DNA from 2 places in the Streptomyces sp. S07_1.15 genome. Region 1 is predicted to be linked to the other one. Evidence: riboswitches for the same ligand, from Rfam matches in the RefSeq annotation. Region 1 holds a riboswitch; the other holds the start of a gene.
The links. Region 1 has a riboswitch for thiamine pyrophosphate ahead of thiO (glycine oxidase ThiO). Riboswitches for the same ligand answer to the same signal wherever they lie in the genome.
Positions count from the first base shown of each region.

Region 2: it holds a riboswitch for thiamine pyrophosphate, as region 1 does, so the genes downstream of both, LIX60_RS08125 (thiamine ABC transporter substrate binding subunit) here and thiO (glycine oxidase ThiO) in region 1, are expected to answer to the same signal.

Region 1 is NZ_JAJBZK010000001.1:5,728,600-5,733,720, reverse strand. It holds gene thiE (thiamine phosphate synthase) at 1-475, opposite strand, end outside; gene LIX60_RS24560 (Rv2175c family DNA-binding protein) at 824-1,189, opposite strand; gene LIX60_RS24555 (NAD(P)/FAD-dependent oxidoreductase) at 1,256-2,497, opposite strand; TPP riboswitch at 2,695-2,807, shown strand; gene thiO (glycine oxidase ThiO) at 2,804-4,081, shown strand; gene thiS (sulfur carrier protein ThiS) at 4,078-4,302, shown strand; gene LIX60_RS24540 (thiazole synthase) at 4,306-5,121, shown strand, end outside.
Region 2 is NZ_JAJBZK010000001.1:1,936,731-1,941,851, forward strand. It holds gene LIX60_RS08115 (ABC transporter ATP-binding protein) at 1-166, opposite strand, end outside; gene LIX60_RS08120 (iron ABC transporter permease) at 168-1,781, opposite strand; gene LIX60_RS08125 (thiamine ABC transporter substrate binding subunit) at 1,919-3,013, opposite strand; TPP riboswitch at 3,054-3,158, opposite strand; gene rlmN (23S rRNA (adenine(2503)-C(2))-methyltransferase RlmN) at 3,178-4,284, opposite strand; gene LIX60_RS08135 (phosphatidate cytidylyltransferase) at 4,429-5,121, opposite strand, start outside.

The DNA.
Region 1 (5,121 bases):
GGTCCAGGCCGGGGGCGGGCCGTCCGGGCTTGGTGGGGGTGGGCCAGCAGGGGCCGGTGCAGAAGTAGTCGGCGCCCGGCTCAGAGGCCGCCGCGGCGGCCTGGGCCCCGGAGTGGGTGGACCGGCCGATCAGCGGGCCGTCGCCGAGGACGGCACGGGCGGCCGGGACGGGCAGGTCTTCCTGGCCGAGGTGGAGGATGTCGGCGCCCGCGGCGTGGGCGATGTCGGCGCGGTCGTTGACGGCGAGCAGCTTGCCGTGGCGGCGGCAGGCGTCGGCCATGACCTCCAGGTGCTCCAGCTCCTCGCGGGCCTCGATGCCCTTGTCGCGCAGCTGCACGATGTCCACGCCGGAGGAGAGCACCTCGTCGAGGAACGCGGGCAGGTCGCCCTGGCGGGTGCGGGCGTCGGTGCACAGATAGAGCCGGGCACCGGCGAGCTGGGCGGCGGCTTCGGCGTGGGTGTGGGCGCGGGCCATGGCGGTCCCCCGTTTCGTCGGTGTACGGGCCCGGGTGCTCCGGGCCCGTACACCGTTGCGGTTGTTCAGGCGTGACGTGCTGTGGGCGTGCCGGTGTGCGCCCGGGCCCCGGACGGCGTGGGTCCGGACGGCGTGGCTCCGGCGGGCCGCCGGACGCGGACCGGTCGCAGGCCCGGGGCTGCGGGGCTCCCGGCGCACGGGGCGCCGCCGTCCCGGCGGCCGGGCCCGGCCGCCCGGTGCGGCACTCGGCCGCCGGCCGGCGGGCCGGCCCGGACCGTTTCCGGACCGGGCCGGCGCCGTGTCCGGCTTCGTGTGCGGCTCCGGGTCCGGCTTCGTGTCCGGCTCCGGTCAGACGGCGAGCGCCTGGGCGCGGCGCTTCACCTCCGTGCCGCGGTTCTCCCCCAGGGCCTGGGCCGGCGTGCCGGGCAGGCTCGGATCCGGGGTGAAGAGCCATTCCAGCATTTCCTCGTCGGTGAAGCCGTCGTCCCGCAGGAGCGTCAGCGTTCCGACGAGGCCCTTGATCACCTTGCCGTTCCCGATGAAGGCGGCCGGCACCTGGAGCACGCGGTTCTCGCCACGGCGCACCGCGATCAGCTGGCCCTCCCTGACCAGCTGCCGGACGCGGGTCACCTCCACGCCCAGGCGTTCGGCGACGTCGGGGAGGGTGAGCCAGTCGGAGACGAGCGCTTCGGTCTTCGTGTCAATCTCGGTCACAGGTCAAGCGTGCCATCCGGGACCGACACCCGGAAGCGCGGCACCGCCGGGCGGGCGCACACCCGCTCAGACGGCGGCCGACTTCAGCGGCACGGAGGGGTCGGCGGCCCGCTCCGGGTCGAGCCGCGCCGCCCGCTCGATCAGCCGGCGGCCCTGCGCGAGGTCGCGCGGCCGGCCCACGGCGAGCAGGGCCGTCAGCACCCCGTCCCGCAGCCAGCACACCGACCAGGAGGTGCCCGCCGGGTCACCGCGCCACAGCAGGCGCTCGCCGCCGGAGTGGTGGCCCGCGTACTGGAGGAAGCGGCCGAACTGCTCCGACCAGAAGTACGGCACCGGGTCGTACACGGGGGTCTCCTCGGCGCGGCGCGCGATGCGCGCGGCCACGGTGACCGGTCCCCGGAAGGCGTTGTCCCAGTGGTGGATCAGCAGCCGCTCGCCGTAGCGGGCGGAGGGGAAGGAGGCGCAGTCGCCGACCGCGTAGACGTCCGGCAGGGAGGTGCCCAGCCGCTCGTCGGCCCGTACGGAGCCGTCCGCGCCGAGCTCGACGCCGGAACCCGCCAGCCAGCCGGTGGCGGGCCGGGCGCCGATGCCGACGACAACGGCGTCCGCGCGGAGCCGGCTGCCGTCCCCGAGGAGGACGCCGCCGGACTCGACGGCGGCGACGCGGGTGCCGGTGAGGAGGCGGGCGCCCGCCTCCTCGTACCAGCCCGCCATGGGCGCGGTGACCTCGGCCGGGAGGGCGTCGGCCAGCGGGCGGCCGGTGGCCTCGACGACGGTGACGGGGCAGCCCGCCTCGCGTGCGGCGGTGGTGAGCTCGGCGCCGATCCAGCCCGCGCCGACGATGACGATCCGGCGGCCGGCGGCGAGCACCGGGCGCAGCCGTTCGGCGTCGTCGAGGGTGCGCAGCACGTGCACGCCGGGCGAGGTCTCGCTGCCGGGGAGGCCGATGGGATCGGCGCCGGTGGCGATGACGAGGTGGTCGTACGGGAGGACGGTGTCCCCGGCGACGACCAGCCGGTCGGCGGCGCGGAGCGCGTTCGCCGGGTGGCCGAGCAGCAATTCGACGTCCAGGGCGGCGAAGTCGATGCCGAGCGATGTGGCTCCGGCCGGACCGGTGGCCGCGCCGGCCGACGCGCCCCCCTCGGCACCGGCGGCCGCGTTCCCGCCGTGCCCGCCGTGCCCGCCCTGGAGTACCGCCTTCGACAACGGCGGCCGGTCGTACGGCGGGTGGCTCTCGGCGCCGAGCAGGGTGATGGCGCCCGGCCAGCCCTCCTCGCGGAGCGCGACCGCGGTCCGCGCCCCCGCCATGCCCGCGCCGACGATCACGACTCGCTCTGCTGTCCGCCTGTCCTCGCTCACGCGTTCACTCTAGGACCGCCCCGGCGGACACCGCGGGCGGTCCCCGGCGGCCGGGCCGCGCACGGGTCCCGCGCCCGGGCGGACGGCGGGCCCGCGACCCGGCCGGGCCTTACAGCGGTCGGCGCGGGGGCGTTAGGGTGGCGGGCACAAGCACTCGCGGGAGCCCGGAGGACCGGGCTGAGAGGGAGGCCGGACCGCCTCCGACCGTACGAACCTGATCCGGGTCATGCCGGCGAAGGGAGGAGCTGGACGCCCATGCACACATCACCGGGGAACGCGCACAGCTGCGCCGAGGGGCACGCGGGCGGAGGCGGGCGCGGAGCCGCCCGGCACACCCATGACGTACTGGTCGTCGGGGGCGGCATCATCGGCCTGGTCACCGCCTGGCGCGCGGCCCAGCGCGGCCTGGACACCGCCGTCGCCGACCCCGCTCCGGGCGGCGGTGCCGCGCAGGTGGCCGCCGGGATGCTGGCCGCCGTCTCCGAACTCCACTACGGCGAGCAGACGCTGCTGGGTCTCAACCTGGCCTCCGCCGCGCGCTATCCGGCGTTCGCGGCCGAGCTGGAGGAGGCGAGCGGCCAGGACATCGGTTACCGGGCCTGCGGCACCCTCGCGGTCGCCCTGGACGCCGACGACCGCGCCCACCTGCGCGAACTGCACGCCCTGCAACTGGCGTCCGGACTGGACGCGCAGTGGCTGACGGGCCGTGAGTGCCGGCGTCTGGAACCCATGCTGGCGCCGGGGGTGCGCGGCGGTCTGCGGGTGGACGGCGATCACCAGTGCGATCCGCGGCGGCTGGCGACCGCCCTGGTGCGCGCCTGTGAACGCGCGGGGGTCGTCTTCCACCGGCAGCGCGCCGGGCGGCTGTCCGTCTCGGCGGACCGCGCGACCGGCGCCGTCCTGGACGACGGCACCGGGGTCGCGGCGGGGCTGACCGTGCTGGCCGCCGGGAGCATGAGCGGACGGCTCCAGGGGATTCCGGAGGAGGTGCTGCCACCGGTGCGGCCGGTCAAGGGGCAGGTGCTGCGGCTGCGGGTGCCCGAGCGGTACGCGCCCTTCCTCTCCCGCACCGTACGGGCCGTGGTGCGCGGCGGACAGGTCTACCTGGTGCCGCGCGAGAACGGCGAACTGGTGATCGGTGCGACCAGTGAGGAACTCGGCTGGGACACCACCGTCACCGCGGGCGGGGTGTACGAACTCCTGCGCGACGCCCATGAGCTGGTGCCCGGTCTGACCGAACTGCCGCTCACCGAGACCCGCGCGGGCCTGCGCCCCTGCTCGCCCGACAACGCCCCGCTGCTCGGCCCGTCCGCACTGCCCGGCCTGCATCTGGCGACGGGCCACCACCGCAACGGTGTTCTCCTCACGCCGGTCACCGGGGACGCGATGGCCGAGGCGCTGGCCACCGGCGCGCTGCCGGAGGAGGCCCGCGCCTTCTCGCCGCTGCGGTTCGCGGGCGGCGCCGCAGCCACCGAAGCCACCGGCGCGGCCGGCGCCGCATCCGCTTCCGCACGACAGGAGCAGCCCGTATGACCGTCGACGTCAACACGACCGTGACCGTTTCCGTCAACGGGGCCTCCCGCGACCTGCCCGCCGGCACCACGCTGGACGCGCTGGTCGCCGGCTTCACCCGGGCCCGCACCGGGGTCGCCGCCGCCGTCAACGAGACCGTCGTCCCGCGCGGCGCCTGGCCCGCCACCCGGCTCGGCGCGGGCGACCGCGTCGAGATCCTCACCGCCGTCCAGGGAGGCTGACCCATGGCCGACACCACCGTGTACGACGGCACCGCGCACGCGGGCACCGCGCCCGCCGCGCCCGGCCCGTCCCCGGACGCGCCGCCCCCGTCCGCGACCGCGCCCTCGCCCGCTCACGAACCCGCCGCCGACCCGCTGGTCATCGCGGGGGTCCCGTTCGCGTCCCGGCTCATCATGGGCACCGGCGGCGCCTCCAGCCTGGACGTCCTGGAGCGCGCCCTCACCGCCTCCGGCACCGAGCTGACGACCGTCGCGATGCGCCGGCTGGACCCGACCGTGCAGGGCTCCGTCCTGTCCGTCCTGGACCGGCTCGGCATCCGCGCGCTGCCCAACACCGCGGGCTGCTTCACCGCCGGGGAAGCCGTCCTCACCGCCCGCCTCGCCCGTGAGGCGCTCGGCACGGACTGGGTAAAGCTGGAGGTGGTCGCCGACGAGCGCACCCTGCTGCCCGACCCGGTCGGCCTGCTGGACGCCGCCGAGACCCTCGTCGACGACGGCTTCACCGTCCTGCCCTACACCAACGACGATCCCGTGCTGGCGCGGCGGCTGGAGGAGGCGGGCTGCGCCGCGATCATGCCGCTGGGCTCCCCCATCGGCTCCGGGCTCGGCATCCGCAACCCGCACAACTTCCAGCTGATCACCGAGCGGGCCGGGGTGCCCGTCATCCTCGACGCGGGCGCGGGCACCGCCTCCGACGCGGCCCTGGCCATGGAGCTGGGCTGCGCCGCCGTGATGCTGGCCTCGGCGGTGACCCGCGCGCAGGAACCGGAGCTGATGGCGCACGCCATGCGGCACGCCGTGGAGGCGGGCCGGCTGGCG
Region 2 (5,121 bases), 3.8 Mb from region 1:
CGTCGAGCACCGCGCGGTCGCCGAAGCGGACGGTCACCCCGTCGAGCCGCAGCAGGGCGGGCCGGGCGGCGGAGGTATCGCCGGGGCCGGCGGGGGCCTCCCCGGTGCCGGGAGGAGAGCCGGGGGCGGTGCCGGGGGCCGTGCCCGGAGTGGTGTCGGAGGGCATGTCAGAACTCCCCGGAGCCGGAGCGGTCGGTGCGGACGCGTTCGAGCAGCAGCAGGGACACCGCGCAGACGAGCATCAGGATCGTGCTGAGCGCCATCGCCTGCCCGTACGGCAGTGCGCCGGCCCGGCCCAGCAGCCGGGCCACGGCGACCGGAAGGGTGAGGGTGTCGGCACGGGCGATGAAGACGGTGGCGCCGAACTCGCCGAGCGAGACGGCGAAGGCGAAGCCCGCGGCGACGAGCAGCGCCCGCCGCACCAGCGGCAGGTCCACCTCGCGCCAGGCGCGCAGCGGGGAGGCTCCCAGCACGGCGGCCGCCTCGCGCAGCCGCGGATCGACCGCGCGCAGGACGGGCAGCATGGTGCGGACGACGAACGGCACGCCGACCAGGGCCTGCGCCAGCGGCACCAGGATCCAGGCGGACCGCAGGTCCAGGGGCGGCTCGTCGAGCGCGAGGAGGAAGCCGAAGCCGACCGTCACGGCCGAGGTGCCCAGCGGCAGCATCAGCAGCGCGTCGAACCCCCGTACGAGTCTTCCGGCCCGCCGGGTCAGGGCCGCCGCGGCCAGACCGCCGACCACCAGGGCGATCAGGGTGGCCACGGCCGCGAACGCCAGGGAGTTGCCCACCGCCTCCAGCGGCGCCACGGTGAACGTCCCGCCCTCCTCGGACCCCAGCGCCCGGTAGAAGGCGAAGCCGTAGCCGTCCGGTGCGTCCAGCGAGCGCTCGACGAGCACCCCCAGCGGCAGCAGGAGCAGCAGCGCGACGACCGTGACCGTGGAGCCCAGCATGGCCCACTGGCCGGCGCCGCGGGGACGGCGGGAGGTGTGCGCGGGGTCGACCAGCCGCAGCGCGCTCTCGCGCCGCCGCACCGTCCGGGCGTGCAGCAGGAGCAGGCCGCCGACGGCGCAGAACTGCAGCAGCGTCAGCACGGCTGCCGTCGGCAGGTCGAGCAGTTGTGCGGTCTGCCGGTAGATCTCGACCTCCAGGGTCGAGTAGCGCGGACCGCCGAGGATCTGGACCACCCCGAAGGAGGTGAAGGTGAAGAGGAAGACCATCAGCGCCGCGGCGGCAACGGCGGGCGCCAGCGCCGGCAGGGTGATCCGGCGCCAGGCGGTGAGGCGGCTCGCGCCGAGCATCCGCGCGGCCTCCTCCTGGCGGGGGTCGAGCTGGGCCCACAAGCCGCCGACCGTCCGCACCACGACCGCGTAGTTGAAGAACACATGGGCGAGCAGGATCGCCCACACCGTGGTGTCCAGCCGGACGCCCCACAGCTCGTCCAGCAGTCCGCCGCGTCCCAGCAGCGCCAGGAAGGCCGAGCCGGCCACGACGGTGGGCAGGACGAACGGCACCACCACCAGCGCCCGCAGCAGCCGCTTGCCGGGGAAGTCGAGGCGGGCGAAGACATAGGCGCCCGGCAGCGCGACGGCCACGGTCAGCGCCGTGGACGCCGCCGCCTGCCACGCGGTGAACCAGAGCACGTCCAGGACGAGCGGGTCCGTCAGCACCGTGCCGGCCCGCCCGAACCGCCACCGCCCCCCGTCGCGCAGCCCCCGGGCCACGATCGCGGCCACCGGGTGGACGAAGAACAGGGCGAAGAAGGCCGCCGGAACGGCCATCAGCGCGAGCCGGACCACGGTGCCGGAGCCGCGGCCCGGCCGCCCGCCCGGCCGCCGCCCCGCCGGTGACGGCGGAGCGGGCGGAGGCGGTGCGGACGGCGACGGGGGCGCAGCCGGGGCCGGCTCCGCCCCGGCGGTCACCTCGGAACGAGCTGGGACCATGCCTTGACCCACCGCTCACGGTTCTCGGCGATCTTCTCCGGGGCCAGGGAAGCGGGCTTCTCGATCGTCGCCCCGTACCGGGTGAAGACCTCCGGCAGCTTGACGTCCGTCCGGGCGGGGTGGACGAACATCTGCAGCGGCACGTCCTCCTGGAAGGTCTCGCTCAGCAGGAAGTCCAGGAGTTCCTTGCCGCCCTCGGGGTTCTCGGCGCCGTCCAGCAGCCCGGCGAACTCGGTCTGCCGGAAGCAGGTGCCCTTCGCCACCCCCGTCGGCCCCTCCTCGGGCAGCGGGTCCTGCCCCAGCACCTCGGCGGGCGGGCTGGAGGCGTAGGAGACGACGAGGGGCTTGTCGCCCTTGCCCTTGCCGCCGCCGGAGCCGGAGAAGCGGTCGTTGTAGGCCTGCTCCCAGCCGTCGACCACCTCGACGCCGTTGGCCTTGAGCTTCTTCCAGTAGTCCTGCCAGCCGTCGTCGCCGTACTCGGCCGCGGTGGCGAGGAGGAAGCCCAGCCCCGGCGAGGAGGTGGCGGCGTTCTCGGTGACCAGCAGGTCCTTGTAGGCGGGTTCGACCAGGTCGGCGAAGGTCTCCGGCGGCGCCAGCCGCTTCTTCTCGAACCAGCCGCGGTCGTAGTTGACGCAGATGTCGCCGTAGTCGACGGGCGTGACCCGGTGCTTCGCCCGGTCGAGCCGGAGTTCCTCCGGTACCTTCTCCAGGCCCCTGGCCTCGTACGGCGTGAAGATCCCGTGGTCGAGGGCGCGCGAGAGCAGGGTGTTGTCGACGCCGAAGAGGACGTCGCCCTGCGGGTTGCCCTTGGACAGCACGGCCTGGTTGACGGTCGTGCCGGCGTCGCCGCCGCGCAGGATCTCGACCTTGCGGCCGGTCTGCTCGGTGAACTCCTTCAGCACGTCGTCGGAGACGGCGAACGAGTCATGGGTGACCAGGGTGACGGCCGCGGTCTCGCCGCCGTCCTTCCCGGCGGGATCACCGGAGCCGCCGCACGCGGCGAGCGAGGTGATGCCCAGCGCGGTGACGAGCAGCGCGGCGGCGGACCGTCCGCGGAGGTGCGTGGTCATGAGTGGTGCCTCCCCTGAAGCGGGCAGGGCACGACAGCTTGTCGAGTGGTGACCGAACTCCCTACGCCGGTATGACCCGGTTCAGGTTCGAGGGTCTGCGGCTGCTGCCGCACTCTCAGCGCTGTGCGCTCCCCTGTCGGAATAGACGTTCGAAAACGACGATATCAGCGCTCCGCGGCGGCCAGCTGACCGCATGCGCCGTCGATCTCCTGGCCCCGGGTGTCCCGGACGGTCACCGGCACCCGGTGGGCCTCCAGCGCGGCCACGAACGCCTTCTCGTCCTCGGGCCGCGAGGCGGTCCACTTCGAGCCGGGCGTGGGGTTGAGCGGGATGAGGTTGACGTGCACGCGGCGGCCCTTGAGCAGCCGGCCGAGCAGATCGCCGCGCCAGGCCTGGTCGTTGATGTCGCGGATCAGCGCGTACTCGATGGAGACCCGGCGGCCGGACTTCTCGGCGTACTCCCAGGCGGCGTCGAGCACTTCGCGCACCTTCCACCGGGTGTTGACCGGCACGAGGGTGTCGCGGAGCTCGTCGTCCGGGGCGTGCAGCGAGACCGCGAGCCGGCAGCTGAAGCCCTCGTCGGCGAAGCGCAGCATCGCCGGGACGAGACCGACGGTGGAGACGGTGATGCCGCGCTGCGAGAGCCCGAGGCCGTCCGGCTCGGGGTCGGTGAGCCGCCGGATGGCGCCGACGACGCGGTTGTAGTTGGCGAGCGGCTCGCCCATCCCCATGAAGACGATGTTCGACAGCCGGGCCGGCCCGCCGGGGATGTCGCCGTCCCGCAGCGCCCGCATGCCGTCCACGATCTGGTGCACGATCTCGGCGGTCGACAGATTGCGGTCGAGACCGGCCTGGCCGGTGGCGCAGAAGGGGCAGTTCATCCCGCAGCCGGCTTGCGAGGAGACGCACATGGTGACCCGGTCCGGGTAGCGCATCAGGACCGACTCGACGAGCGTGCCGTCGAAGAGCCGCCACAGCGTCTTGCGGGTGGTGTCGTCGTCGCAGCTGATGTGCCGCACGACGGTCATGAGTTCGGGCAGCAGTTCGGCCGCGAGCTTCTCACGGGCCGCCGCGGGGATGTCCGTCCAGGCCGCCGGGTCGTCGGCGTACCGGGCGAAGTAGTGACGCGAGACCTGGCCGGCCCGGAACGGCTTCTCGCCGATGGCCGCCACCGCGTCACGGCGCTCGGCGGGGGTGAGGTCGGCAAGATGCCGCGGCGGCTTCTTGGCCCCGCGCGGCACGGCAAAAGTGAGTTCTCCGGGCTTAGGCATGATTCCTCCAGTGTCGCAGACGCCGGACGGTCCCCCGGCGCCCCGCGGACGAGGCTCCCGTCACCCGGCCGCGGTCCGCTGCCGGAGACGCGCCCAGGCCCCTGCCGAACCGCTGCGGCAGGGGCCTGGCGTGCGCCGGAGGACTCAGCCCGCGCCGGTGAAGACCACCAGCAGCAGCCACGCCACCGGAGCGGTGGGCAGCAGCGAGTCCAGGCGGTCCATGATCCCGCCGTGGCCGGGGAGCAGCGTGCCCATGTCCTTGATCCCGAGGTCCCGCTTGATCATGGACTCGCCGAGGTCGCCCAGGGTGGCGCTGCCCGCGACCGCCAGGCCCAGCAGCAGGCCCTCCCACCAACTGCCCCCGTCGATGAGGAACTCCAGGCACAGCGCGCCGGCCACCATGGAGAAGCCGACCGCCCCGAGCAGTCCCTCGCGCGTCTTGCCGGGGCTGATGCGCGGCGCGAGCTTGTGCGTGCCGAAGCGCCAGCCGACGGCGTAGGCGCCGGTGTCGCTGACCACGGTGAGCACCAGGAAGACCAGCACCCACCAGGCGCCGTCGCCGGCGGCCAGCATCAGCGCCACGAAGGTGGCGAGGAACGGCACGTAGAAGGCGGCGAAGAGAGCGGCCGTGACGTCACGGAGGTAGTTCTCCGGGGCGTCCGTCATCCGCCAGGCCAGGACGGCGAGCGCGGTGAGCGCCATGGCGACCCAGGCGCCCTCCGGGCCCCGCAGGTATCCCGCGACGACCATGGCGACGCCGCCGAGGGCCAGCGGCACCAGTGGCGCGCGGATGCCCTTCTGCTCGCGCAGCCGGGAGGTCAGCTCCCAGAGGCCGAC